DNA from 4 places in the Mesorhizobium sp. GW821-FHT07A06 genome. Region 1 is predicted to be linked to each of the others. Evidence: predicted binding sites of a transcription regulator. Region 1 holds the regulator's gene; each other region holds the start of a gene.
The links. The regulator LexA, encoded in region 1, represses DNA repair genes until DNA is damaged. The targets are predictions, from matches to a motif close to TGTTCNNNNTGTGTTCNG.
Positions count from the first base shown of each region.

Region 2: a site for LexA is predicted at 1,896-1,913, ahead of AC07SZ_RS00150 (2'-5' RNA ligase family protein). Genes of this name have one in related genera too.
Region 3: a site for LexA is predicted at 3,413-3,430, ahead of parE (DNA topoisomerase IV subunit B). Genes of this name have one in related genera too.
Region 4: a site for LexA is predicted at 4,313-4,330, ahead of AC07SZ_RS11850 (YifB family Mg chelatase-like AAA ATPase). Genes of this name have one in related genera too.

Region 1 covers NZ_JBWKRC010000007.1:163,045-170,115, forward strand. Annotated here, with positions in the region: gene kynU (kynureninase) at 1-678, opposite strand, end outside; gene AC07SZ_RS22675 (ABC transporter permease) at 713-1,636, opposite strand; gene AC07SZ_RS22680 (ABC transporter ATP-binding protein) at 1,642-2,421, opposite strand; gene AC07SZ_RS22685 (ABC transporter substrate-binding protein) at 2,479-3,465, opposite strand; gene AC07SZ_RS22690 (GntR family transcriptional regulator) at 3,620-4,393, shown strand; gene lexA (transcriptional repressor LexA) at 4,746-5,483, shown strand; gene AC07SZ_RS22700 (ComEC/Rec2 family competence protein) at 5,477-7,071, opposite strand, start outside.
Region 2 covers NZ_JBWKRC010000001.1:28,165-35,235, reverse strand. Annotated here, with positions in the region: gene AC07SZ_RS00165 (ArsR/SmtB family transcription factor) at 1-183, shown strand, start outside; gene AC07SZ_RS00160 (SRPBCC family protein) at 180-659, shown strand; gene AC07SZ_RS00155 (SnoaL-like domain-containing protein) at 750-1,103, opposite strand; gene AC07SZ_RS00150 (2'-5' RNA ligase family protein) at 1,239-1,856, opposite strand; gene AC07SZ_RS00145 (ABC transporter ATP-binding protein) at 2,152-3,237, opposite strand; gene AC07SZ_RS00140 (cupin domain-containing protein) at 3,227-3,835, opposite strand; gene AC07SZ_RS00135 (ABC transporter substrate-binding protein) at 4,012-5,079, opposite strand; gene AC07SZ_RS00130 (ABC transporter permease) at 5,106-5,927, opposite strand; gene AC07SZ_RS00125 (ABC transporter permease) at 5,924-6,808, opposite strand.
Region 3 covers NZ_JBWKRC010000002.1:55,089-62,159, forward strand. Annotated here, with positions in the region: gene AC07SZ_RS05690 (CpaE/TadZ family protein) at 1-550, opposite strand, end outside; gene AC07SZ_RS05695 (hypothetical protein) at 586-855, opposite strand; gene AC07SZ_RS05700 (type II and III secretion system protein family protein) at 862-2,301, opposite strand; gene cpaB (Flp pilus assembly protein CpaB) at 2,338-3,264, opposite strand; gene parE (DNA topoisomerase IV subunit B) at 3,501-5,558, shown strand; gene AC07SZ_RS05715 (FUSC family protein) at 5,605-7,071, shown strand, end outside.
Region 4 covers NZ_JBWKRC010000003.1:278,308-285,378, reverse strand. Annotated here, with positions in the region: gene AC07SZ_RS11870 (GtrA family protein) at 1-1,543, opposite strand, end outside; gene AC07SZ_RS11865 (glycosyltransferase) at 1,708-2,712, shown strand; gene AC07SZ_RS11860 (GtrA family protein) at 2,717-3,091, shown strand; gene gshB (glutathione synthase) at 3,297-4,238, shown strand; gene AC07SZ_RS11850 (YifB family Mg chelatase-like AAA ATPase) at 4,421-5,953, shown strand; gene AC07SZ_RS11845 (malate synthase G) at 6,117-7,071, opposite strand, start outside.

The sequences.
Region 1 (7,071 bases):
TTTGTAGGTGCAGCCGATGGCGAAATCGGCATTGGCGGCATCGAGTTCGACCGGCAAGGCTCCCGCGGTGTGGCAGAGATCCCAGACGATCAGCGCGCCGGCCTGGTGGGCCTTGCGCGTCAGGGCCGCCATCTCGCGCAGCTGTCCGGATTTGTAATTGACGTGGTTGACCAGGATCACCGCGACGCGCTCGTCGATCAGCTCTTCAATGGTCGGAGCATCGACGCCCTCGAGCCGCAGCACCGTGCCCGGCCGCGTCGAGGCGACCCCTTCGGCCATGTAGAGATCGGTCGGAAAGCTGTCGCCCTCGGCGACGATCACCGTGCGGTCCGGCCGCATGGCAAGGGCGGCATGCAGCACCTTGTAGATGTTGATCGACGTCGTGTCGCAGACCACCGTCTGGCCGGCCGCAGCGCCGATCAGGCGCCCCAGCTGGTCGCCAAGCGCGACCGGCATATCGAACCAGCCGGCGGTGTTCCAGGCGCGGATGAGGTCCTGCGCCCACTCCTGCGTCGCGGCCTTCTGCAGCTCATTGAACACGCATGGCGCCGCGGCGCCCAGCGAATTGCCGTCGAGATAGATCACGCCTTCCGGCAAAATGAACCGGTCGCGCATGGCACGCAGCGGATCCGCCGCATCCATGGCTTCCACTGCCGCGAGATCGAGCGTTGCACGCATGATTTGTGACGTCCCTGGGGTTATTCACGTCTGATTATTCACGGATCGCTTCGCGCGCCGGTGCCGGGCCCCTGCCGCGCTTGAGGCTGGGCAGGGCAAGCATGGCGAGCACGAACAGGCCCGTGGCAAGCTTCAGGTCGGGAGGCGGCATGCCTGCGGCAAGGCAGAACGACACCAGTTGGTAGTAGATGATCGCGCCGGCGAAGGGCGCCACCAGTTGGCGCCAAACCGTCTGCTTGCCGACGACGGCCTCGCCGATCATCAGCGCGGCAAGGCCGTTGATGAGAATCCCCAGCCCCATATTGACGTCGGCGAAGCCCTGCGACTGCACCATCAGTGCGCCGCTCGAGGCCGAAAATGCACTCGCCAGTCCGACACCGCCAATGGTCGCCGCCCAGACATTGATGCCTTGAGCCTCGGCCATATCGGGATTGGCGCCCACGGCACGCACAGCGGTCCCCTTCTCGGTCCTGAAAAACATATAGAGCGCCATGAAGACGATGAGCGCGAGGAGGCCGGCGACAACGATCTTGCTGGCCGGAAAACCCGGCCGCGCGAACGGCACCCAGTCGAACACGGTGGGCGAGCCGAAGACGGAGAGGTTGGACTTGCCCATGATGCGAAGGTTGATGCTGTAGAGCATCGTCATCATCAGGATGCCCGCAAGAAGTGTGTGGATGCGGAAACGCAGATGGATGAAGGCGGTGCAGCAGCCCGCCGCGAAGCCCGCCGCGAATGCAACCGCGATGGCCGCCAGCGGCGATACGCCGGCAGCCAGCAGCACGCCGCAGACGCAGCCACCCAGCGGAAACGCGCCTTCGCTGGTCAGATCGGGAAAATTCAACATGCGAAACGGGATCATGATCCCGAGCACGACAAAGGCCAGGATCAGGCTTTGCGCCAGCGTGACCGGTATGATCGCGACGAAGCTGGTGAGAACCTCCTGAACAAAACCCATGATGATCAGCTCGCCAACAACATGCGGTCGGTCTTGACCGAAAAATGGCCGATGAGGTCGATGACCGTGACCCTCGCCTTCTCTTCCCCGGTGACTTCAAGCAGGACCCGGCCCGCATCGAGCATGATCACCCGGCTGCCATAGTCGACGGCGTGCTGCATGTTGTGGGTCACCATCAGGGTCGTCAGCTTCAGCGCGTTGACGGCCCGCACCGTCGCCTGCATGACGATCTCGGCCGTGCGCGGGTCGAGCGCGGCCGTATGTTCGTCGAGCAACAGCAAGTCCGGCGATCCGCCCACGGCCATGATCAGCGAGAGCGACTGTCGCTGCCCGCCCGAGAGCAGGTCGACACGGGTATCGAGGCGATTTTCAAGGCCGAGGCCCAATATCGACAGGCGCTCCTTGTAGGATGCAAGCCGCGTAGCGTTCAGCCCTTGCCGCAGCGTGCGTTTTTGGCTGCGCAGGTCGGCCAGCAGCATGTTCTCCGCCACCGTCATGCTGGCGGCTGTGCCGCGCATCGGATCCTGGAAGACGCGTGCCAATCTTGCGGCACGTTTGTACACCGGCATGGCCGTGACGTCGGCGCCATTGATCAGGATCCTGCCGGAATCCAGGACAAGAGCTCCGGAAATGGCATTGAGCATGCTGCTCTTGCCGGCTCCGTTGGAGCCGATGACGATGCCGAACTCGCCCGTGGCCAGCGACAGGCTGAGACCGTCCAGCGCGATCTTCTCATCGGCCTGGCCCTTGTAGAATACTTTGCGCGCGGATCGGATCTCGAGCATCGTTCCTCCCTGACCTCAGGATGACGGCGCCGACGCCGTCATCCTTCAGTGCCGATGTCAGTCGACGATGCAGCCGCAGTCGGCCATCGACGCCGGTATCTCCATGCCGAACGCGGCCATCGCCTTGCGGGAAATCGTTGCCATGTGATCCTTGTAGGCAGGGCGCGACGGCGCGATCGTCTTGGGATCCTTGCCCTTGAGGATTTCGGCGGCGATGTTGCCGGCGTTGACGCCGACCTGGGTGTAATTGACCGCGAAGCTTGCCGGCACCGTGCCGTTGCGGACCGCGCTGTCATCGGAGTTGACGATTGGGATTCCGGCCTGGCGAGCGGCCGCGGAGACAGCGGCGATCGCCGGCTGGATCAGGTTTGAAGCCGGGCCGTAGATCACGTCTGCCTTGCCGGCGAGCGCGGCGATGCGCTGCTGGATGTCATTGACGTTGTCGATGCCGACTTCCACGACCTCGAAACCGGCCGCCGGTGCGGCCGCCTTGATCTTCTCGACCAAGGCAACGTCATTGGCCTCGCCCGGATTGTAAGGGACGCCGAAGCGCTTGGCATTCGGCAGCAGCTTCTTGGTGAAGGCCATGACAGCGGCGACATCCTGCAGATCGCTGGCGCCCGTCATGCCTTCGTCTCCGGCGTCCCACGACGGCACCAGCTTGGCCGCGACCGGATCGGTGACAGCGGCAAAGACGATCGGAATACCGGAACCGGCAAGCGCCTTCTTGGCGATCTGCGAGACCGGGGTGGTGATGGTGTAGATCAGCTTGGGCTGCTCCGCCTGCAGCTTGGCGATCATCTGCGGGACTAGCGATGCATCGAAATTGGTATGGCTCTCCGTGTAGACGACATCCTTGCCCTCGACAAAGCCATTGTCCGTCAGCGCTTTCTTGAACCCGGCTATGGCGGCGTTGAGCTGCGGATGCTCGCCGAAATTGGCGATGCCGATGCGAATCTGGTCGGCGGCGGCACTCCCCGCGCTGACCATCAATGCGCCTGCCAGGGCCAATCCCGACAGCCAAGCGGATTTCGACTTCAACATCATTTCCTCCCAGATTTGATCAGCGCCGCTCATCGGGACGGCAACTGCGGCGATCATGGTCAGTCCGTCGTCACCTGTCAAACATTATATATAATTCTTGCCATGGGCCACCATCATATATAATTTCCACATGCCCGACGATGGACGGATCGCGATGCAGGATCAGAACAACTCCACGAAAACCGAGGCTGCCTATCAGTTGCTGCGGCGCGATATCCTGACCACACGCCTCATGCCGGGCGCGCCGCTCAAGCTGAGCGCGCTGCGCGGTCAATACGGCGTCGGCTGGACACCGCTGCGTGAAGCCTTGTCTCGGCTTGAGGCTGAGCGCCTGGTTACGGCCATCAGCAATCGCGGCTTTGCCGTGGCTCCGGTGTCGCGGGCCGAACTCGAGGACCTGGCTCGCGCAAGGATGGTTGTGGAGATGCCGCTGTTCCTGGAATCGATCGGGAAAGGCGGCAGGGAATGGGAGGACGCGGTTGTCACCGCTCACTACCGCCTCTCCCGCTGCAAGACCGCGGTCGACGACCCCTCTGATGACGCGGTCGACCAATGGGACGAGAGCCACGAGGCCTTTCACGCGGCATTGCTGAGTGCCGCGACGTCCAACTGGCTGTTGCGCTTCCGCTCGACAATCGCCGATCAGTTGCGGCGGCATCATCGTTTTCTCGGACTGGCGCCGACATTGCGGGCGGCGGCCGGCCTCAAGCATGGCTATGGCGAGGCAATGGACGCCCTGCGCGAGGCGATCGCGATCGAGCATCACACCGCGATCATGGAAGCGGCCCTCGATCGCGATGTCGAGCGGGCGAAAGCGCTGATGACGGCGCATATCGGCTACACGCTGCATGTCTACGTTCACAGCGAGGACAGCGGCGCGAACAATTATACCGCACGCGCCGGCAGCCTGAAGGCAATTTCGGGATGACTTCATCGTTCTTTCTCTTGAGGCATGATCGTTGGCGTTTTGATTTCGTTTCGTTCCGCCAGGAAGGGATCGACCAACGACGCAAATCCAGCCTCTGGACGCCCTTGAGAAACCGATGCCAAGGTCCATCAAGAGGTAGGCCACAGGCGATTAACCAAAATGATTTCAATGCTCGCGTTGGCGGCGAAGGCGGTCGATCGCTGCGCACTGCCGGCGGCGGATAATTTCAGATGTCTTAACAAGTTCACTAAACTTTAAACAGTTGCGGAACACAACTGGAACAGATAGTGTTTGTTCTGGGTTTGTTTTTCGATTCCGATTCACACCCTTCGTTCAATGCCTGGGGGGCGCCATGCTGACGCGCAAGCAACATGAACTTCTGATGTTCATTCATGAACGGCTGAAGGAAAGCGGTATCCCACCCTCCTTTGACGAGATGAAGGAAGCGCTCGATCTCGCCTCCAAGTCAGGGATCCATCGCCTGATCACGGCGCTCGAGGAACGCGGCTTCATCCGCCGGCTGCCCAACCGGGCGCGGGCATTGGAAGTGCTGCGGCTGCCGGATTCGATCGCGCCAGGCCTCAACGCGGCAAAGAAATTCTCGCCTAGCGTCATTCAAGGCAGTCTTGGTCAGGGCGGCGTTGGCCGCCAGATCAAGCCGGCGCCGTCACGCTTGCCCTTTGCCGGGAATGACGACGACGCGGTCGCCGCCGTGTCGATCCCGGTGATGGGCCGTATCGCCGCCGGTGTGCCGATCGATGCCATCCAGCATCAGACGCATTCGATCTCAGTGCCGCCGGACATGATCATGGGTGGCGAACACTATGCGCTGGAGGTCAAGGGCGATTCGATGATCGAGGCCGGCATCTTCGATGGCGACACGGTCATTATCCGCAACGCCGATACGGCGAGCCCGGGCGAGATCGTCGTGGCGCTGGTCGACGAGGAGGAAGCGACCTTGAAGCGATTCCGCCGCAAGGGCGCTTCGATTGCCCTTGAAGCCGCCAACCCGGCCTACGAGACGCGCATTTTCGGGCCGGACAGGGTCAAGGTGCAAGGCAAGCTGGTCGGGCTGATCAGGCGCTACTGAGCAGGAGCGGCCGGCGTTTCGGGTTTTTGATAGGGCGGCAGTCCCCTCGCCTCACGCGAAAACTTTCGTTGTGCGTGCCAAGGCCGATACGGTCCGTCCACGGCGAAGCTGATGATTGGCGGACTGGTCGCCGATTGGCGGTCGAAGAAGACGGCGGCACTGCCCTTGCGTGCAAGTTGCCGTTTGGTGACGACGAGAACCAGCGGGTTGTGGCAGGCATCGTAGCCCGTCGCGTCATTGACAACGATCAGGTCGGCGAAGCCGCAGGCCTTCCAGGTAGCCTTGCGGTCTTCGACATGCGCGATGATCGCGCCAGACGGATGCCGGGCGAGACAGATGCCCTCCGTGCAATAAAACGGCGCCCCTGGCGGCAGATTGACGGCATCGGCAATATCGAATTGTCCCTCTGCCTTGTTGAACATCTCCGGTGCGACAATTGTTTCGGAGACCAGCGCGCGTTTCCAATTGTCGACGGTGAATTCGTTCGGGCGAGCCCGGCTGACCGCGAGTTCGCCACCGCCGATCGGCACCGCGACCAGGCGCGCGTCTTCCGAGATCAGCACATCCGGCGTGCGCGTATCCGACACCGTCAACAGGCCGGCGAGCGCGAATGGCACTGCCGCGAGCCGCAGCCATGTCGTCGCCATCGTTGCGATGACCAGTGCGATCGTCACCAGCAGCACCGAGTGCTGTGAAATCAGCCCGATCGCATCGACGGGGGAGCGTTCCGATATCCACGCCGATATGGCGATCATGGCCGTCAGCCCCTTGCCCATCACGTAGAGAAAGGGACCATCGGCACCAAAGGGCATCGCAAGAGAACTGAGAACAGCGAAAGGCATGACAATCAGAGAAACGATCGGCATGACGGCGAGATTGGCGAACAGGCTGAGCGGTGACACACGCTGGAAATGCCAGATGGCAAACAGCGCCGTGGCGCAGCCGGCAGTGATGGAGGTCATCGCCAACCCGCCCGTCGCCAGCAGGAATTTTCGCGTGAGAAAGCCCGGCAGGGACCGCTTTGGCGGCGGCGGTCTTGCCTTTCCCGCACGGTGATCCGCCCAGCCGGCATAGGCGCCGACCAGCGCGGCGGTCGCGGCGAAAGACATCTGGAAACTTGGACCGACCACCTCGTGCGGCGACACCACGATGACGGCGATTGCCGAGATGGCGAGGTTGCGCATGGTCAGCGCGGCGCGATCGAACAATACGGCAATCAACATTACCGCCAGCATGATGAAGCTGCGCTCGGCGGCAACGACCACGCCTGAGATGATGAGGTAGGCGGCGATCGACAACAGTGCCACGGCGGCCGCGTATTTCTTCACCGACCGACGCGCGGAAAAATCCGGGAACAGCGCGAAGGCACCGCGCAACAGCCCCATGATGGTGCCGGCGACCAGCGCCATATGCAGTCCGGAAATGGAGATGATGTGATAGATGCCGGTGCGCCGCATTGATTCGTTGATTTCATCGGGAATGCCGGCGCGCACGCCAACGATCAGCGCTGCCGCGATCTCGCCTTCGGCGCCGCCAACAACGCCCCTGATGTGGTCGGCGATGGCTTCGCGCGCATTTTCTATCCCTG
Region 2 (7,071 bases), on a different contig from region 1:
AAGGTGCTGGAGGGCTGCGGGTTGGTGCGATCGGAAAAGATCGGCCGCACCCGAACCTACCAATTGGCACCCGAGCCGCTGAAGCTTGCCGAGAACTGGCTGGCCGAACAGCGGACACTGTGGAAGCGCCGCCTCGACCAGTTCGACGCCTATGTGATGACCCTCAAGGAGCAGGAAAAATGAGCTATCCCTTCAAGCCGGATCCCAGGCTGGACCTCGTGCTGGAGCGCGTCGTCGATGCGCCGCGCGAACTGTTGTGGCGGGCGTGGACGAAGCCGGAGCATGTCAAGCAGTGGTTCACGCCGAGGCCGTGGATGATCACCGACTGCGAGATCGATCTCAAGCCAGGCGGGTTGTTCAGGACACGCATGCAGTCGCCCGACGGAAAGGAGGTCAACGACCGCCATTGCTGCTATCTCGAAATCGTGCCGAACGAGCGGCTGGTGTGGACGGATGCGCTGCTGCCGGGCTATCGGCCGTCAGGCGAACCGTTCATCACCGCGGTCATTTCTCTCCAGCCCGATGGCCGGGGCACGCACTACACCGCCACCGCCATCCACCGCGACGAGGCGACCCGCAACAGCCATGAGGAGATGGGCTTCTTCGATGGCTGGGGCACGGTGGCCGACCAGCTTGCCGAGTATGTGAAGACGATTTGAGCGGCACATTGCGACCCGGACGCCGTCCCGGCCGCAATGCTTCTATCTCGAAGCGAAGAGCAGGCTTCGAAGTCGGAGGCATCTCCTGCCTCAGTAGTAAAAACGCTCTTCGGTAATCTTGCCGTTCTTGACCGTGTAGAGGCCAACCTCGTCCATGGTTACACGCTGGCCGGTGGCCTTGGGTGTGACGTCGAATGTGAAGCGCACCGCGAACTGGTCGCCGTTGACATAGGGTCCCTCGACCGTTCCACCGTGGACCTCATGGTTCTCTTGCCACCATTGGCTTTTCTGCCTGAGGGCCTCCTTGCCGTGGCTGACGGCCATCGGTCCCTCCATGGCCTCGTAGCTGGCGATGTCATCGGCATTGTACTTTTCGGCGGCACCGTTGTGGTCTCCCTGCTTGAGGAGCTCGGTGAAATCCTTGGCAATTTCCGCGATGGTCATTTTGTGTTCCTCCTGTTCAGACGCACTCGAAGTAAGGAAGTGCTTGCCGGCCCGCCACCCTTGCCCGCATGACAGCTGACAAGCCGTGTCAGGACGATGGATATAGCGCGGCCGTGTGACGAGATTTGTGGCGGCTTACATACCCGCAAGGGAATCGTCCTGACCGGTCAATTGCCAGATCGCCGGACATTCGTATTCGCCCTGATAGCTGCGGATCAGCGCAAAGCTGCGCACCGTCCAGAATATCGGCTCAACAATCTGTTCCCGCACTTTCGGCATGCCTCTTCTGTCACGAAGCAGCGTGACATGTGGCTCCAAAGAACTCGTGACGAACGGCTGCAGCGGGCTGTCGTCGATCACAGCGGAGAGCTTTCGCCAGAAGGCTTGCAGGGCCGGCGAATGGTCGCTGCTGCGAAGCACCAGCGCTCCGCCGCCGAAGGCCGACAGGCAGTCGAAGTAAACTTCGAATGGCGCAGCCTGTATTAGCAAGCCGACATGGCGGGCGATCTCCACCACACGCTCCTGTTTGCCGTCGCCAAGGCCCATCAGGGTTATGTGTATTTGATCGGTTGGCGTCAGCCATCCTCGCAACCCCAGTTCCCGATTGTAGCGCTCTGCCCTGCGCCGCAGCATCACGTTGACTGGGGCTTCGACCAGAAACGCGTAGAACAGATGTGGCTCCCGGATTGGACTCGGTTCCTCAAATGGGAAAGAGGTCTGACCGTTCTTTGCGAATGCAGGTTGCCTACTCATGACGGAACTCGTCGGCAAATTGAATCCAGTCGAGAAATATAGAACATAAAGTGAACAAATCAAGTTGAAACGAAACAGGCGCCGATGCTCTCCGCATCAGCGCCTGCAACTTCAAGATTGAGGGAGCCCTGTCAGGCAGGGCTCTCGAAGTCACCGTCGCCGATGATGCCCTTGATCTTGAAGAAGCCATGGATCGCACAACCTGCATATCCGCCCCCGAACGTGCCCGGTCCGATAGTCGATCGAGACCTGCTTCGCCCCCGCAGTTGTGCGCAGACCTTGCGAGGTGGTCAGCCTAGCCCGGCAGCACAGGGCAGTTGGCGCCACGACGCAGGCTGATATGCGCCACATCACCGACGCTGAATTGAAACCCCTCTGCCTTGCGCGGCGCATCGATCACGACCGGCAACCCTTGCCCGAGTTCGGCATGCAGGCGTAGCGTACGACCGTGAAATACGATGCTGTTGACACGTGCCGGCGCCGTGCCGGGCGCGGCCTCGGTCGTCGCCAGCAGATCCTCCGGACGCACGCCGATGGTGCGCATGTCGCCTTCGCCGGGGGACTGGCCGGTTTCGGAAATGGCCTCCAGCGGCAAGGTGCCGGCAGTGAAACGCAGGCGATCGCCATCGCGGCCGACAAAATGCGATTGCAGGAGATTCATGGTGCCGATGAAGCTCGCCACGAACTTTGTTGCGGGCCGATCATAGAGGGTCGCCGGCGGCGCGATCTGCTCGATGCGGCCCTTGTTCATGACGACGATGCGGTCGGAGATCGACAGCGCCTCGGTCTGGTCGTGGGTGACCATGACGAAGGTGGTGCCAAGCCGCGACTGCAGCCGCTTCAACTCGACTTGCATCTGTTCGCGCAGATGCGCGTCCAGCGCCGACAGCGGCTCGTCGAGCAAGAGCACGCGCGGCTCGCAGACGATGGCGCGGGCGAGCGCGACGCGCTGGCGCTGGCCGCCCGAAAGTTCCAGGACGCGAGCGCGAAGCTTGTCGGCGAGACCCACCATCTCCAGGGCTTCGCCGACGCGCTTAGCCTGCTCGGCGCCGGACAGTTTTCGCAAGGACAGGCCGAAGCCGACATTCTCGGCGACGTCCATGTGCGGAAACAGCGCGTAGTCCTGGAACACGGTGTTGACCGGCCGGTCGAAAGGCCGAAGGGCCGTGATGTCACGGCCCTCGAGCAAGACCTTGCCGCTCGACGGACTTTCGAAGCCGGCAATGACACGCAGGCTGGTGGTTTTGCCGCAGCCCGACGGCCCGAGCAGCGTGATGAATTCGCCGCTGACAATGTCGAGATCGACAGCATCGAGCCCGACGATGCCACCGGGGAAAACCTTGGAAACCGCCTGCAGCCGGACGAGTGGATCAGGCGCCATCGCGAACCTCGGACGGCTTCGTGGTGTTGACCCACAGGATCTGGCACTGCTCCGCGCCGGGATTGCGGAAGGCGTGCAAAAGCGTGCTCTTGAAGGCGAAACTGTCGCCGGTCTTCAGCCCATATCTTGTCGAATCCACCACCAGTTCGACTTCGCCCGAAAGCACGAAGCCGAATTCATGGCCGGCATGGGCGTAGGCTTCCGCCGTGCCGCCACCGGCTTCCACCGTCACCAGCATGCCGGTCAGCGTCGCGCCGGGCGGCGACAGCAGTGCCTTGGCGATGCCTTCGGATTTCACCGGAATCGCGCGGCGGCTGTTGGCGCGCACGCAATAGAGATCGTTGACGGCCTCGTTGCCATCGGCAATCAGCGCCGAAGGCTCGATGTCGAGCGCGGCGGCGAGCGGCCAGATTACCTTGACGCGCAACGAGGACATGCCGCGTTCGATCTGGCTGAGCGCGCCGATCGACACGCCCGCCCTCACAGCCAGCTCGGCCAGCGACAGGCGGCGCTCGAGCCTGAGCGCCCGCACGCGTCGGCCGACCCGCACATCGGCATCATCCTTCGGCTTGTCCGCCGCTTCGTCAAGAACATCCATGCATTCGTCCTCGTTTGCTTCTTCCTTCTCCCCTTGTGGGAGAAGGTGGATCGGCGCGTAGCGCCGAGACGGATGAGGGGTGGGTGACGGATCACCGTCGGCGCCAAGCTGGAGCACCCCTCATCCGTCGCCTTCGGCGACACCTTCTCCCACAAGGGGAGAAGGAAGAACCAGCGTCACCCGCCAGCCTTCACTTTCTCGAACATCTTGGCCACATCGTCGTTCTGTTTCATCGGCCCGGTGAAGATGGTGCTCTTCAGCATCACCTCCGGGTCGGACGGCAGTTGCAGCTTCTCCAGTTCGTCCTTCGACACGCCGGCGAAAGCAGTGCTGAGCGAGCTGCCATAGCCATAGGACTGGATCAGGAATTTGCCGGAGTCGGCGTCGAGCCGACTGTTGATGAAGTCATAGGCGAGATCGACATTCTTGGCGTCCTTCAGCATGACGAAGCCGCAGGCCCAGGTCAGCATGCCTTCCTTCGGCTTCATGAACTCGACGGGCACGCCCTGCTTCTTCAGCGAGGTGGCCGATGCGTTCCAGGTCATGGCGGCGACCAGCTGGCCGCTGGCCAGCGCCTGCTCGACCGAGGTCATGTCGGTGGTGTAGCTCGACAGCAGCGGGCGCTGTTCGCGCAGCTTTGCCGCGACCTTGTCCATCTCAGCCGGCGTCATGTCGAAGGGGTTCACGCCGGCGAGAAGCGCGGCAACGATCGGCGTGTCATGGACGGCGTCGATGGTCGCCATGCGGCCGGCATATTGCTTGTCCCAGAGCAGGTTCCAGCTCGCCTCGGGATTCTTCACCAGGTCGGTGCGGTAGAGGATCGAGGTGTTGCCCCAGTCCCACGGCACCATCCAGACCTTGCCGTCGCCGGCTTGCAGGTCGGGCAGGTTCTTGAATACCGGGAAGATCGAATCCCAGTTCTTGATGCGCTTGGTGTCGATCGGCTGCAGCAGGCCTTCCTTGTTCCAGCGCGCCACCTTGTCATAGCAGGGATGGGCGATGTCAGGACGGAAGCCAGCCTTGACCTTGGTGAAGGCATCGTCGTCGTCCCCGAAGATCGAGGCCTCGACGCCATCGGGATGCGCGGCAAGGAAGCTTTTGTTGAAGTCGGGCAATTCGTAACCCGACCAGGTGAAATACTGAAGTTTTTCGGCGGCCAGCGTCACGGTCGAGGACAGGGCGAGCGCCAATGCCGCGAGGCCGGCCCGGGCCTTGTGTCCGGTTATCGATTTCAGGAATGCCATTTTCGTTCTCCTCTTGGTTGTTATGGTCAGGCTGGATTGCGGCGCGCGGCGCCAAGCCCGCGATGGCGCAGGATCTCGGCGGTACCGGCGATGATGAAGGAAACAGCCAGGATCACCGTCCCCAGCGCCATGACGGTCGGCAACGATCGGGGAAAGCGCAGTTGGCTCCAGATGTAGAGCGGCAATGTCGGCTCGGTTCCGGCGAGGAAGAAGACGACGATGAATTCATCGAAGGAGATCAGGAAAGCAAGCATGAAGGCCGACAGCACGGCCGGCAGGCTGAGCGGCAGCATGACGCGCCGGAACGTCGTCCAGTCGGAAGCGCCAAGATCGAGGGCCGCCTCGCGAACGGTCCTGGGGATGGCGGCGAAACGGCTGCGCATGATGACCACGGTGGTCGGCAGAGCCACCAGTATGTGGCCGAGAACGATGGCGATGCGCGATGGCCCGAGGCCGATCAGGTTGACAAGGATCAGCAACGATATGCCGACGATGACGCCCGGGATGAGGATCGGAAGCCGCGCGATGGCGCTGATGGTGACGGCCAAAGGGGAGCGGCCATACAGATCCATATAGGACACGGTGATGCCGCACAGCGTGGCGCCCGAAGCCGCGACGACGCCGATGACGAGGCTGTTGGCGAGCGCGCCCGAAAGCGCCGGATTGCCGTAGAGCGTCGCGTACCACTGCAGCGTGAAGCCCTGCAGGGGAAACGCCGCCTGGATGGAATCGTTGAAGGAAAACAGCGGGATCAGCAGAACCGGCAGATAGAGGAACACCAGATAGGCAAGTACGTAGAGGCCGAGCCAGGGGCCATCTCGTTTCGTCCCGGCGTGTTCGGCCCTCATGTGCGGCTGCCAAATCTGCGGTCGGCGCCGCGCGCGACCAGCACAACGAGGAGGATGACCAGCATGACGCAGACCGAAAGTGCCGCACCGAACGGCCAGTCATTGGCCTTGCCGAACTGTGACTGGATCAGCGTGCCGATCATGGTGCTGGCCGGGCCGCCGACCATGGCCGGTGTGACATAGTCACCAACCGTCGGCACGAAGACGACTAGGGCCGCGGCCAGAACGCCGGGCATGGAGTTTGGCAAAACGACGCGGCGGAACGCAGTGAACGGTCGCGCGCCAAGGTCGGAAGCGGCCTCGAGCAGCGATTTCGGGATCGTGTCCAGCGCCACATAGATCGGCAGGATGGCGAACGGCGCGTAGGCATGGGCGAGCGTGACGACCACCGCCGCCGGTGTGTTGAGGAAGGCCAGCGTCGGCTCCGACCAGATGCCGCTTTCGATCAGCGCCGAATTCAAGACGCCGTTATAGGCGAGCACGATCTTCCAGGCGAAGACGCGCAGGAGATAGCTGGTCCAGAACGGCAGCGTGACCAGGAAAAGCAGCAGGCCGCGCCGGCGACCGGCATGGAAGGCGAGATAGTAGGCGACGGGATAGGCGGTGACGACGGTTGCCAGCGTCACCAGACCGGCAATGACCAGCGAGCGCAGCGTCACCGTCCAGTAGAGCGGATCGGTTGCCACGGTGGTGAAGTTTTCGACGGTCAGCCCAACGCCGAGCAGCGAGCCGTCATTGCCGCGGAAGGCAAGGAACAGCACCAGGCCAAGCGCGAACAGGATCAGCAGGAACGTGACCATTGCCCCCGGCAGCAGCATGGCGAGCCGGAAGCCCGACAAGGACCGGGACTCGGGCACCTCTGTTGCAACCAGGGTCGACATGGACCTGTTCCATCGAGATTCTGAAATTGGCTGAGATTTTTTCATATTTGTGAAACTGTCAAGCAGAATCCCGCTGGCATTGATGGTTGAGATCAACGCCCGAATTCGGCGAGACCGGAGCCGCACGGGCTTACTTGTCCGGCATGAAAATCCATTGGGCATTTCATGCTCTTGAAAAAGCTCGCGTTTTGTGCCGCCTGGCAAGACCGAGCTGTCGCGGATCCGAGGTTTCACAGCCAAAGCACGGCAGCTTGGATCACCAT
Region 3 (7,071 bases), on a different contig from region 1:
AGGCGCCCTGCTGGAAATTGAGATCGACCACGCAGGTCGAGGCGCCACGCGTCACCGAATGATGCAGCTGGAAGGCGGTCTGCAGCGCCAGCGTCGTTGTCCCGACGCCGCCGGCGGCAGGCATGAAGGTGTAGATCTGCGACTCGGTGTTTTCCTCCCGTCCCGGCCCCTGCAACGCCCGCACCACCGAGCGCACCAGGTCTGCCGTTGTGATTGGCTTGACCAGGAAATCGGCGACCTTGAGCTGCACCAGGATGCGCACCGCGGCCGCGTTGAACTCCTGGGTGACGACGACAACCGGTGTCTTGCCCTCCAGCCGGCGCATGATGCGCTGCAGCGACTCGACCTCCTCCAGCCTGGCCGCGTCCATGTCGACGATGATGGCGCCGAAATCGGCCTCCTGGATCTCGCCACGCAACTCGGTGACACTCTTCTCCACCGCCGAGAGCTGGATGATCTCGGAGGCGGCGAATGCCGTCCGCGTGTCCTGCACGAAGGTCCTGTCCGTCGATACGAGCAGGATTTTCCGGGTCTTGATGCCGTTTGCCATTTTTATCAGCCTGTGGGCTCGATCGCCCTTTGGGGTCAGTTGCCCGTGGTCGTCTGCGACGCCTTCGACGCGGCGGCCTGATCGGGGGTGACGGGTCCGGCATCGCCACGCTTGGCAGGCACGAGAAGCCTGGTGTTCTGGACACCGTACTTCCAAGGATCGACCATCTGCATGACGGTATTGGCGGCCTGGGCGTTACCGGCCCCGGTCGTCAGCCCTTCACTGCGCACATAGTCGTCGCTGGTGCAGCCGGCGGCGAAGCCGGCCAAAAGCAAGGCGATGCTCGATCTCAGGATCAGACGCATGGCACTTCAGTCCTTCGGCAGGTCGAGGAAATGCCCGACCGTGGTGGCGGGAGTGGCTCGTGCGGCACTGCCATCAGCCAGCGCCAGCGCGCGACCGGTGTCCGATGCCTTCACTTCCTCGGTGTTGTTGAGGAAATAGTCGACGTTGCTGGCCGGCTGCGTGCCGTCGGTCGGCTCAGCCATCTTCTTCGATGGGTCGACCGGCTTGACCAGATAGGGCGTGACGATGATGACCAGATCGGTCTCGCGGCGCTGGTAGGACTTCGACGAGAACAGCGGTCCAAGCACGGGCATCTTGCCGAGGCCGGGAATGCGCGATGTGGTGATGTCGTTCTGCGACTGCAGCAGCCCCGCGATCATGAAGCTCTGGCCGTTCTTCAGGTCGACCGAGGTCTTGGCGCGGCGCACGATGAAACCGGGCACGGAGATGGTGCCGATGTTGTAGGATGCCGACGCATCGATCGAGGACACTTCCGGCGCGATGTCGAGGCTGACCAGCCCATCCTTGAGCACTGTCGGCGTGAAGTCGAGGCTGACGCCGTACTTCTTGTAGCTGACGGAGATCTTGCCGTTGTCCTCGGAAACCGGGATCGGAAATTCGCCGCCGGCCAGGAAGCTCGCCGTCTCGCCGGAACGGGCAATCAGGTTCGGCTCGGCCAGCCGGCGGGCGAGGCCGCGCTCTTCCAGCGCCTTGATCGCGACATCGATCGACACGCCGTTCGACAACAGCCGGCCGATGATCTCTCCGGTTCCAGCCGGCGGCACGGTTCCCGGAGCGATGGTGACGTCGCGTCCACCAATGCCGTAGGCGAAATTGGCGCTGTATTTGGCGCCGAGATCCTGGCTTGCCTGACGATTGATCTCGACAAAGCGGACGTTGAGCTGGACCTGCTGCGAGGACGAGATGTTGACGGAGTTGATCACTTCTTCATTGCCGGAAAAGCGGCTGGCGATCTTGCTTGCCTTGTCCGCGGCGACAGCGTCATCCGCCTCGCCCGACAGCACGACACGGCCATTGGCCGAACCGACCTTGATCTTGGCGTCCGGCACGCTGGCGCGTATGGTGCTGGCCAGTTGATCCGTGTCGAGCGTCACCTCGATGTCGACGGTGCCGACAAGCTGCTTGTTCTCGTCGAACAAAGCGATGCCGGTCGTACCGAGATTGTTGCCCAGCACATAGAAGGATTTGTCGGTCAGCGGATTGACGTTGGCGATCTCCGGATCGCCGATGACAATCTGGTAGAAAGCGGCGCTCGTCACGATCGTCCTGGGCTTCCCCTTGGCGACCTTGATCGACGCATTCTTGGTCGCCGAGACATAGACGACGTCATTGCCTGCCCTGGCCGCGCCGGGCAAGCCAAGCATCCCGCTTGCAGCCAGGGCAACCGCCATCCCCAGGGTGCGCACGAAGCGCAACCGGCCTGCCATTCGATATAGGGTACGCATCAACATTGCCCCGTCCCGACCGGTCCCCACCGGCCTTTACTTCTGGTCCCGCGCAGGAACCTGATATTCCTCGGCCTTCGTGCCGCGCGTCACGATGACCGTCTTGAATTTCGGCTTCTCCGGCTCCTTGGTCACTGCATCGAACAAGGAGCCGGCCGCGGCCTGAGCCTTGGCCGCTACCGATCCGCCGAAGGAAGAGATGGTGGTGACGCCATTCTTGCCGTCGCCGCCTTCGCTGGCTGAGCGCAGCGACAGCGACAGCGTGCCGACGGTGCGGGCAAGCGCCACTTTCTGCGCGCCCTCGGTCGTCACCTCGATGGTCACGGAATTGGCCACCTGCGGCGCGGTCTGGCGCTCGTCGGCGCCCTGCCCGACGCTCAGCACCTTGGCGTCCGCAACCACGATCTCGGACGTGATGGTCGAACCGGCCGCCCCTTGCGCATTCTTGGCGACCTCCTGGATTTCGCCGGCATCGCGCGTCAGCACGACATCGACGCGGTCGCCCGGCGTGACGAAGCCGCCGACACCGGCAATCTCGTCGGTGCGGATGGTGACCGCGCGCATGCCCGGCGTCAGCATGTTGGAGAGCGTCGCGCGGCCGTTTGGCCCCGACAACTTGGTCAGCAACACGGGTTCGTTGACCTCGATCGGCGACAGCACGACGCGGCTGCCTTCGCCAAGCAACCCGTCGATGGTGGCAAAAGCACCCTGCGGCAGGGAATCCTGCGGCCACGGGATTTCGATCAGCTTTGCACGGTCGATTTCCATGCCGTAGCGCAACGGCGCGTTCGCCACCACGATGGTCTTGAACTCGATCCTTGGCGGAGCCGGAGCAGCGATCGACGCCGTCTTCTCCTCGGCGTCGGCCCTGGCCTGACTTTTGACCCAGAAATCCGCGGCAAAGATCGATATCGCGCCGAAAACGGCGGCGATGCCGATCATCGTTATGGCCTTGCCCCTCACGCCGAAACCCCTGATGCCCGTCGTTTCTTGTTATGTTGGGCTCACGCTAGGCCGCTTTGTTAAAGAAACAGGAATCCCGGCCAGCGGTATCGGACCTATTTCCGCCCGCTTGGTTATCGAATGGTTTTAAGGTAAGAGGGGTCAATCCCCGAACGTAACAGGAACCTCCGTCGCTTGGCGCTGAAAAGCGTGGCAGTATCGGCGGGTGATTCGCAGCACCGGACCCTATGGCAGGCATGGACGACAACAACGATCTCTTCGGCAACATGGACAAGCAGCCGCAGCCGGTTCGCACACCGGTGCGCCCGGCGGATCCCCTTGTGCAGGCTGCGGCCAAGCGCACGCCAGCGACCAAGGATGGCAGCGAGGGTTACAGCGCCGCCGATATCGAGGTGCTCGAGGGCCTGGAGCCGGTGCGTCGCCGGCCAGGCATGTATATTGGCGGTACCGACGACAAGGCGATGCACCATCTGTTCGCCGAGGTCATCGACAATTCGATGGACGAGGCGGTTGCCGGCCATGCCACCTTCATCGATGTCGAGCTTTCGGCCGACGGGTTTCTGACCGTTACCGACAATGGCCGCGGCATCCCGGTCGATCCGCATCCGAAATTCAAGAAGCCGGCGCTCGAAGTCATCATGACGACGCTGCATTCGGGCGGCAAATTCGACTCAAAGGTCTATGAAACCTCCGGCGGTCTGCATGGCGTCGGCGTTTCCGTGGTCAACGCGCTGTCGGATCATCTTGAGGTCGAGGTCGCGCGTGGCCGCCAGCTCTACCGCCAGCGCTTTTCGCGCGGCATTCCGGTAAGTGGCCTGGAGCAGCTTGGCGAGATCCACAACCGGCGCGGAACGAAAATCCGCTTTCATCCCGACGAGCAGATCTTCGGCAAGGGCGCGGCGTTCGAACCGGCGCGGCTCTATCGCATGACGCGCTCGAAAGCCTATCTGTTCGGTGGCGTGGAAATCCGCTGGACCTGCGATCCCTCGCTGATCAAGGAAAAGGACCAGACGCCGCCCAAGGCGGAGTTCCATTTTCCTGGCGGCCTGAAGGACTATCTAAAGGCATCGCTCGGCGACGACTTTCAGGTCACCCGCGAAATCTTCGCGGGAAAAAGCGAAAAGCAAGGCGGCCATGGCTCGCTCGAATGGGCGGTGACGTGGTTCGGCGGCGACGGCTTCATCAATTCCTACTGCAACACCATCCCGACCGGCGAAGGCGGCACCCACGAGGCCGGCTTCCGCAACGTGCTGACCCGGGGCTTGCGCGCCTATGCCGATCTTGTCGGCAACAAGCGCGCCTCGATCGTCACCTCCGAAGACGTCATGATCTCGGCGGCGGGCATGCTGTCGGTGTTCATCCGCGAGCCTGAGTTCGTTGGCCAGACCAAGGACAGGCTGGCGACGATCGAGGCGATTCGCATTGTCGAGACCGCGATCCGCGATCCATTCGACCATTGGCTGGCCGACAATCCACAGGAAGCCTCGAAGCTCTTGGAATGGGTAATCGCGCGCGCCGACGAGCGGGTGCGCCGGCGCCAGGAAAAGGAAGTGTCGCGCAAGAGCGCGGTGCGCAAATTGCGCCTGCCGGGCAAGCTCGCCGACTGCACGCAGAACGCGGCCGCTGGTGCCGAACTGTTCATCGTCGAAGGCGACTCGGCTGGCGGCTCGGCCAAGCAGGCACGCGACCGTGCCAGCCAGGCCGTATTGCCGCTGCGTGGCAAGATCCTCAACGTCGCCAGCGCCGGCAACGACAAGCTCGCCGCCAATCAGCAGATATCCGACCTGATCCAGGCGCTTGGCTGCGGCACACGCTCGAAGTACCGCGACGAGGATTTGCGCTATGACCGCGTCATCATCATGACCGACGCCGACGTCGACGGTGCCCACATCGCCTCGCTGCTGATCACCTTCTTCTACCAGGAAATGCCGGCGCTGGTGCGTGGCGGCCACCTCTATCTGGCGGTGCCGCCGCTTTACTCGATCAGGCAAGGCGGCAAGGTCGCCTATGCCCGCGACGACGCGCACAAGGACGAGCTCCTGCGCACCGAATTCACCGGACGCGGCAAGGTGGAGCTTGGCCGCTTCAAGGGCTTGGGCGAAATGATGGCCTCGCAGCTCAAGGAGACCACCATGGACCCGAGGAAGCGCACGCTGCTCAGGGTCGACGTGATCGACGCCGAGGCCGCGACCAAGGACGCGGTCGACGCGCTGATGGGCACCAAGCCGGAAGCCCGCTTCCGCTTCATCCAGGAGCGTGCCGAATTCGCGGAGACGGAAGTGCTGGATATCTGAGCGCCACCCGGTCCATAACACGGGCTCCAGTTGCGGAGACGAGCATGTGACCCGGGCACGGCTGAAAGCTTATTTCGAGACAAGCTTGGCCGGGCTGACACAGCCGACGCGCTCGGACTGGATTTTCGCCCTGCGCACCGTTTCGGCCGGCCTTATCGCGCTCCTCGCCGCCTATGCGCTGCGGCTCGATCACCCGCAATGGGCGATGATGACGGTATTCATCGTCGCCCAGCCGGTTGCCGGCATGGTGCTGGCGAAGGGTTTTTATCGCCTGCTCGGCACGCTCGCCGGCGGCGTCGCCGCGATTGGCATCACCACGATCTTTGGTACCGGCCCCTGGGTGCTGGTGACGGTGCTGGCCGTCTGGATCGGCATCTGCACCTTCGTCTCCTCACTGCTGCGCAACCCGGAAGCCTATGGCGCGGCCCTGGCCGGCTACACGGCCATGATCATCGGCCTGCCCGCCTTCGGGCAACCGCACCTTGTCGTCGATCTTGCAGTCGCGCGCTGCGCCGAGATCATACTCGGTATCGTCTGCGCCGGCCTGACCAGCCGGCTGATCCTGCCGAAACTGGCTAGTGACGCCATCATCTCGCGGCTGAAACGCTGCATTCTCGACCTCGCCATCTATGCCGGCGGTGCGTTCTCCGGCGGCGATCGGGCAACGCTCATCGGACTGCACCGCAAGCTCGTCGCCGACACCCAGACGCTTGGCGAGATGCGCGCCTATGCCAGGCTCGAGGCGCCGAGCTTCGCGCCCCGCGCCCATCCGGTCCGGCGCACCATAGGACAGCTGCTCTCGGCGCTCTCGGCCGCACGTGCGCTGCATTCACACGCCGCTCCAAAGAACGCCGCGCTCATTCCGGTACGCTCGGAATTGCAAGTGCTTGTCGGTGAACTGGCGGCCAAACCCGGCGCCTTGGATGATACCGCGCCCTGGGTGGCACGGCTCGACGCGATCTCGGCCAAGGCCAGGCAAATGCCCGATGCCCCGGTCGACCAGGGTGACGACAGGGTCGGCACCATCACCCGCCTCACCATCGCCGCCGATTTCGCCGAGGCGCTGAAGCAGGTGCTGCGCGGTCTGGACGCGCTGCGCTCGCCAGCCGCGCGCCGTCAAGGCCGCGCCAGCCGGCAACCCGCCCTTGTGGTGCATCGCGACTATCCCGGCGCCGCGCGTAACGCCGTCCGCGCGGCCCTTGCCACATTGCTGGTCGCCGCATTCTGGCTGACGACGAAATGGTCGGAAGCGGCCGGCACCGTCATTCTGGTTGCCGTCGTATCGAGCCTGTTTGCCGCCCGCCCCGACCCCGTGCAGGTATCCTGGGGCTTCTTCAAGGGCACACTGCTCGCGTTGCCGTTTGCCTTTCTCGTCGGCCAGATCGCGCTCCCCGCGCTGCCCGGTTTCGGCTGGTTCACGCTTTTTGTCGTTCCCATATTGGTGCCGGCGGCGCTCGCCATGGCCAATCCGCGCTATGTCGGCGTGGCGACCGCCTTCGCCATCAATTTTCTC
Region 4 (7,071 bases), on a different contig from region 1:
CGTTGCGATGGTAGGGACCGGCTAAAACGCGGTGACCGGTGAAGGCGAGGATCGGCGAGCCAAGATTGGAGATGGCAAGGACCGTGGTGGGCGTCATCGCGCCGAGTGCCGCGAACGAGGCCTTGCTGTTGCAGGGCGCATCGATGCTGGCGTCGCTGGCAGGCGCACCGGTCTCGAAGGCGCGCGATGCGGCTTGAGCGGCGCCCGACCAGATCGCATTGACCGAGATCAACCAGGCGGCGGCCATCCTGAGCATCGAGCCGCCGGACGGGCTGATCTCGGCCTGCTGCCGCCATTTGGCGATCCAGGCCGAAAGCGGGATCACCGCGAAGGCAATGGAGAAGGTCGAGCCGCGTACTTCCCAGGCGCTGACCAGGACCGCAACGATCAGCAGCGCGCCGACGAGGCTGTCCTGCCGCCGCCAGCCGCCATGGCCGAGGCGAAGCGCCATCAGCACAATCGCCACCAGGGGCGTGGCAAAACGCGCCACCACCCTGGCCGGGTCGTCGGAGACAAGCTGGACGATCGACTGCGCCTCCTCGATATGGCCGAGCCACATCTGCTGCAGGCGCGGGTCGAGATGGGCATAGGGCGCCGCCAGGCATTGCGGGAACAGGAGCACCACGACCAGAGCGAGCGTGAGGGCAAGCAGGCCGAGCGAGGTCAGGCGGCGGGCAGCCGTTGCATTGGCGGCCCTCAAGGAGGCAATCGCTGCCAAACCGGCTCCGGCAAGCCCGGTGACCGCGAATTGCACGACCGAGAATGTGTCGCACTGGGCCTGGCTCCAGGATGAAGCCGGGACGGTGGCGACGAAGACAAGGGCCGAGACGCCGGCGACGCCGAGGCCGAAATCCCTGGCGATCAGCCTTTCGGCATCACCCGCGGCGAGAAACAGCAGCGCGACGACGGCGCCGAGGGCTCCGGCATAGGGAGCGCTTTCCATGCCGATGGCCAAGGTCAATGTCGCGCAGATGCCCGCGACAAAGGCTGCCGGTCGGCGCGTGGGTGCCTCAAGCAGCAGGGCAAGGCTCGCCAGGGTCAGCACCAACTGGACATTGTGATGATCGAGCGCGCCGGGAGAAAAAATACCGACGTAGTACAGGGCCGCGCCACCTACGACGGCGGCGGGCAGCACCGCGTGTGCCCCGGCGAAAGCGCGCGCGGCGCGGATGATGAAGAACATCGCGAGAAAGAATTGCAGGGAAGGCCAGACTATCTGCACGATCTGTTCGGCCAGGGCGGTGCTGCCAGTCAGGGCCGAAACAGCGAGGATCGCAAGCGCCAGCGGTGCGTCGAGCAGCCGCGACCAATGCATGACGAAGCCGCCTTCCAGCCCCATCCTGTACTGGTGCAGGTCGAACCAGCCCTGGCCGGCCAGCAGATCGCGGACTTCGACCAGTTGCATCAGGCTGTCATTGTCACCCGCCGGATTGGCCAGCTGCGGGAACCCGGCACACGCATTGAGGGCCAGCAGCAGCAAGGCGGCGAGCAGCGCGAACGCGATATCGGACTTCCCCGCGGAAGTTCCCCTTGCTGTGCCCATCCCGATCGCCCTTGGCGGGAATGCCGGGCCTTTCCAGGCCAATCGACACTCATGAAGTCGGTCTTAAACCTAGCCTTAACGGCTTCAATAAATAGTAAAACCGCCTGGATGAGGCCGGTTTCCGGCGCGCGGCCGTGTGGTCGACAAGGCATTCGGAGACGAAAATGCCGCAAGACCACGAACCTTTCATCGCCGTGCTCCTGCCTTGCTACAATGAGGAGCCGACCATCGCCGAGGTGGTGCGGCGGTTCCGCGAAACGCTGCCGGCCGCCACCGTCTATGTCTATGACAACAATTCGAAGGACCTGACTGCCCTGCGCGCCCGAGCGGCCGGTGCCATCGTCGTGCGCGAGCCTCGCCAGGGCAAGGGCAATGTGGTGCGCCGCATGTTCGCCGACATCGATGCCGACATCTATCTGATGGCCGATGGCGACGGCACCTATGCGCCCGAGGACGCGCCACAGCTGATCAACACGCTGCTGACCGAACGTTCCGACATGGTGGTGGGCACAAGGCGCGGCGTCGCCGACGACGCCGGACGGGCCGGCCATGCTTTCGGCAACCGCGCCTTCAACGCGCTCTTCAAATGGCTGTTCGGCAGCGATTTCACCGACATCTTCTCCGGCTACCGCGTCTTCACCAGGCGCTTCGTCAAGAGCTTTCCAGCCGTCTCCGGCGGCTTCGAGATCGAGACCGAAATGTCGGTACACGCCTCGCAGCTCAAATTGCCGGTCAGCGAAATCGCGCTCGACTACGGCCGCCGGCCGGTCGGGTCGTCATCGAAACTGTCGACCTTTGGCGACGGCGCCAGGATCCTGTGGATGTTCGCCATGCTGATGAAGGAGACGCAGCCGCTGCGCTTCTTCGGCGCCTTTTCGCTGTTCTTCCTGGCCTCGAGCCTGTTGCTGATGGCGCCGGTGCTGGTCGAGTTCGCCGAAACCGGCCTTGTCCCGCGCATACCGACCTGGGTGCTGTCGGTCGGTTTGCTGCTCCTGTCGATGCTTGCGGCGGTGACCGGGCTGATCCTTGATTCGGTGTCGCGCGGGCGGGCCGAACAGAAGCGCATCTTCTATCTTTCCATGCCTTCGGGCCGTGCCGAGCGTCGCACCGGCGCGATCGCGCCCGCCGCGGCAAAGGTCGCGCCGGGCAAGACACCCCGGGCAGCCTGAGGCGGTGAGCCGCCTCGTCCGCTTCGTTTTTGCCGGCGGAATCGGTTTCGCCGCCGACGCGGCGACACTCTGGCTGCTGCTCACCTTCACGCCGCTCGGGCCCTTCGCCGCCCGCTTGCTGTCGATAGGCTTTGCGCTCTGCGTCACCTGGCGGATCAACCGGCACCTGACCTTCGCGCCCTCGCGGCGCGGCATGGCGCGAGAAGGCGCCCGCTATGGCGGCGTCGGCATCGCCACCAGCATCGTCAACTACCTCGTCTATTCCGCGATCCTGTTCGCGCTGCCGGCAGCGCCGCCGCTTGCCGCCCTCGCCACCGCCTCGCTGGCCGCCATGGCGCTGTCCTTCCTCGGCTATTCCAGGCTGGTCTTCGACCGTTGATGCATGTCGCCCGAAAGTGGCTCCCGTTTGGGACAACGACATGCATGAAACCAGGAGCTAAAGCACGCCGCAAGGATGCGCTTTAGATCGCTGGCCCGATTGGCAGAAGGCGCCGCGACCCTTATATCGCTCTCGACTTAAAGTGTTGGAGCGTACTTGTGCATCCAGGGGGAGCACGCCGCTCCAATCGCGCTGGGGACCCGCCATGAAGTTGAAAATCGCCGTCCAGATGGACCATATCTCCGCCGTGTCTATCGCCGGCGACACGTCTTTCGCACTGTCACTGGAAGCGCAGCGGCGCGGCCACCAATTGTTCCACTATACGCCCGACCGGCTGTCGCTGCGCGACGGCAAGGTGTTTGCCCGCATCGAGGAGATGCAGGTGCGCGACGAGAAGGGCAATCACTACGCGCTGGGCGAAAAAGTGCGCACCGATCTCTCCGAAATGGACGTCATCCTGCTGCGCCAGGATCCGCCCTTCGACATGAACTACATCACGACCACGCATATCCTCGAGCGCATCCACCCGAAGACGCTGGTCGTCAACGACCCGGCCTGGGTGCGCAACAGCCCGGAAAAGATCTTCGTCACCGAGTTTGCCGACCTGATGCCGGACACGCTGATCACCAAGGATCCGCTGGAGGTCGCCGCCTTCCGCAAGGAGTTCGGCGACATCATCGTCAAGCCGCTCTACGGCAATGGCGGCGCCGGCATCTTCCATCTGCTGGAGGCCGACCGCAACCTCGCCTCGCTGCTCGAGATGTTCGGCCAGCTGTTCCGCGAGCCTTATATCGTGCAGCGCTACCTGAAGGAGGTGCGCAAGGGCGACAAGCGCATCATACTGATAGACGGCGAGCCTGTCGGTGCCATCAACCGGGTTCCGGCCGAGCACGATTCCCGCTCCAACATGCATGTCGGCGGACGCGCCGAGAAAACCGAGCTGACGGAACGCGAGCGCGAGATATGCGCCCGCATCGGGCCGTCGCTCCGGGAACGCGGCTTCATCCTGGTCGGCATCGACGTCATCGGCGACTACATGACTGAAATCAACGTGACGTCGCCGACCGGCGTGCGCGAGGTGCGGCGTTTCGGCGGCGCCGACATTGCCAGCCTGTTCTGGGATGCGGTCGAGGACAAGCGGAAGTAAGCGTTTTCACTTTGTCTTAACCATGTTCCGCTTTTGCAACCGAGCGCAATTCGGTTGCAACCCCAGCGATTGCCTGTTCCCGTAATGTTCTTGATTTGACCGGAAAACTGTGATTGTCTCGCCAAGGGCCATTCCTGGCCTGATCGCAGGGGCTGGGGCCAGCCCGCATCCGGGGTGGGAAAATGGTGGCGCGGGTTCGCACGGTCGCTTTCCAGGGCATCGAGGCCGTGCCGGTCGACGTGCAGGTGATGATCGCGCCCGGCAAGGTCGGCATGCAGATCGTCGGCCTGCCCGACAAGGCGGTGGCCGAAAGCCGCGAGCGGGTGCAGGCCGCGCTTCATGCGTCGGGCCTGTCGATGCCTTCGAAGAAGGTGACGGTCAACCTAGCGCCCGCCGACCTGCCCAAGGAAGGCAGCCACTATGATCTGCCGATCGCGCTTGGCCTGATGGCAGCCCTTGGCGCCATTCCGGGCGACATGCTGGCCGGCTATGTCGTGCTCGGCGAACTCTCGCTCGACGGCACGATTGCCGCCGTCGCCGGTGCCTTGCCGGCGGCGATCGGCGCCAATGCCGAAGGCAAGGGCCTGATCTGCCCGTTCGCCTGCGGGCCGGAAGCGGCGTGGGCCGGCAAGGACTTCGACATTTTGGCGCCGCGCAGCCTGATCGCCATCGCCAACCATTTCCGTGGCACGCAGGTGCTGTCGCGCCCCGAGGCCGGCATCCACGCCCCGGCGCGCGACCTGCCCGACCTCGCCGACATCAAGGGCCAGGAGACAGCCAAGCGGGCGCTGGAAGTGGCGGCCGCTGGCGGCCACAATCTCTTGATGGTCGGCCCGCCAGGCTCGGGCAAATCGATGCTGGCGCAGCGGCTGCCGTCGATCCTGCCGCCGCTGGCGCCGAAGGAATTGCTGGAAGTCTCGATGATCGCCTCGGTGGCGGGCGAGCTCGGCGAAGGCAAGCTGACCGACCGGCGGCCGTTCCGCGCCCCCCATCACTCGGCCTCGATGGCGGCGATGGTCGGCGGCGGATTGCGCGCGCGGCCGGGCGAAGTGTCGCTGGCGCATCACGGCGTGCTGTTCCTCGACGAGTTCCCCGAATTCACGCCGCAGACCCTCGATGCGCTGCGCCAGCCGCTGGAGACCGGCGACTGCATGATCGCGCGCGCCAACCACCGCGTCACCTATCCGGCGCGCATCCAGCTGGTGGCGGCGATGAACCCGTGCCGCTGCGGCATGGCCGGCGAGCCGGGCTATCGCTGCCTGCGCGGCGAGCGCTGCCGTACCGACTACCAGGCGCGCATTTCCGGTCCGCTGCTCGACCGCATCGATCTCAGGATCGAAGTTCCCGCGGTCTCGGCCAGCGACCTGATAAGGCCCGACAGGGCGGAGAAGAGTGCGGCGGTGGCGATGCGCGTGGCACGCGCCCGCACCTTGCAACGCGAGCGTTTCGAGCGGCTCGGCGTGACCAGCGCCACCACCAACGCGCATTGCGCGCCGGCCGTCATCGAAGACATCGCCATGCCCGACGCCGCCGGCCTCTCGCTGCTCAAGGACGCCAGCGAAAAACTCGCCTTTTCGGCGCGCGCCTACCACCGCGTGCTGAAAGTGGCGCGCACGCTGGCCGACCTCGACGCCAGCGAGACCGTCGGCCGCATCCATCTCGCCGAGGCGATCTCCTATCGCATGAGCTCGGAGCGTGTAGCGCAGGCGGCGTAGGTGTCCGGCGTCGGCGTGTCCTGAGCAACCAGCCCGGCCGTCCAGCAAGATTTCAGGCGAGGAGGACCGTTCCGGCTCGCAATCTGACCTCTATCAAGTGAGAGGAGGCCGCCGGCGCTTCCGCCCAGCCTCGGTCTGCGCGGATCTCTTCTGGACCTTTTGTTCAGGCCGTCGCTTTCGCCTTCAGCTCCAACCTCCGAGCATGCAGCACCGGCTCGGTGTAGCCATTCGGCTGGCTCGTTCCCTTGAACACCAGGTCGCAGGCGGCTTGGAAGGCGATCGAGGTGTCGAAATCCGGCGCCATCGGCCGGTACAGCGGATCGCCGACATTCTGGCGGTCGACGATGGCCGCCATGCGCTGCAGGGAATCGCGCACCTGGATTTCCGAACACACCTTGTGGCGCAGCCAGTTGGCGATGTGCTGCGAGGAGATGCGCAGCGTGGCGCGGTCTTCCATCAGGCCGACATCGTTGATGTCGGGCACTTTGGAGCAGCCGACGCCCTGGTCGATCCAGCGCACGACATAGCCCAGAATGCCTTGCGCGTTGTTGTCGAGTTCGCGCTGGATCTCGTCGGGCGTCCAGTTCGGCCGCACCGCCACCGGCACGGAAAGGATATCGTCGAGCTTCGCCCTCGGGCGGCTCTTCAGCGCCGCCTGCACGGCATGCACGTCGACCTTGTGGTAGTGGGTCGCATGCAGCGTCGCCGCCGTCGGCGACGGCACCCAGGCGGTGTTGGCGCCGGCCCTGGGATGGGCGATCTTCTGTTCCAGCATGGCCGCCATCAGGTCCGGCATCGCCCACATGCCCTTGCCGATCTGGGCGTGGCCGGCGAGGCCGCATTCGAGCCCGATGTCGACATTCCAGGCCTCGTAGGCGGAAATCCAGGCGGCCTGCTTCATGTCGCCCTTGCGGATCATCGGGCCGGCTTCCATCGAGGTGTGGATCTCGTCGCCGGTGCGGTCGAGGAAGCCGGTGTTGATGAACACTACGCGGTCTTTTGCCGAGCGGATCGCTTCCTTGAGGTTGACGGTGGTGCGCCGTTCCTCGTCCATGATGCCCATCTTGATGGTGTTTCTCGCCATGCCGAGCAGCGCTTCGACTCGGTCGAAGATCTCG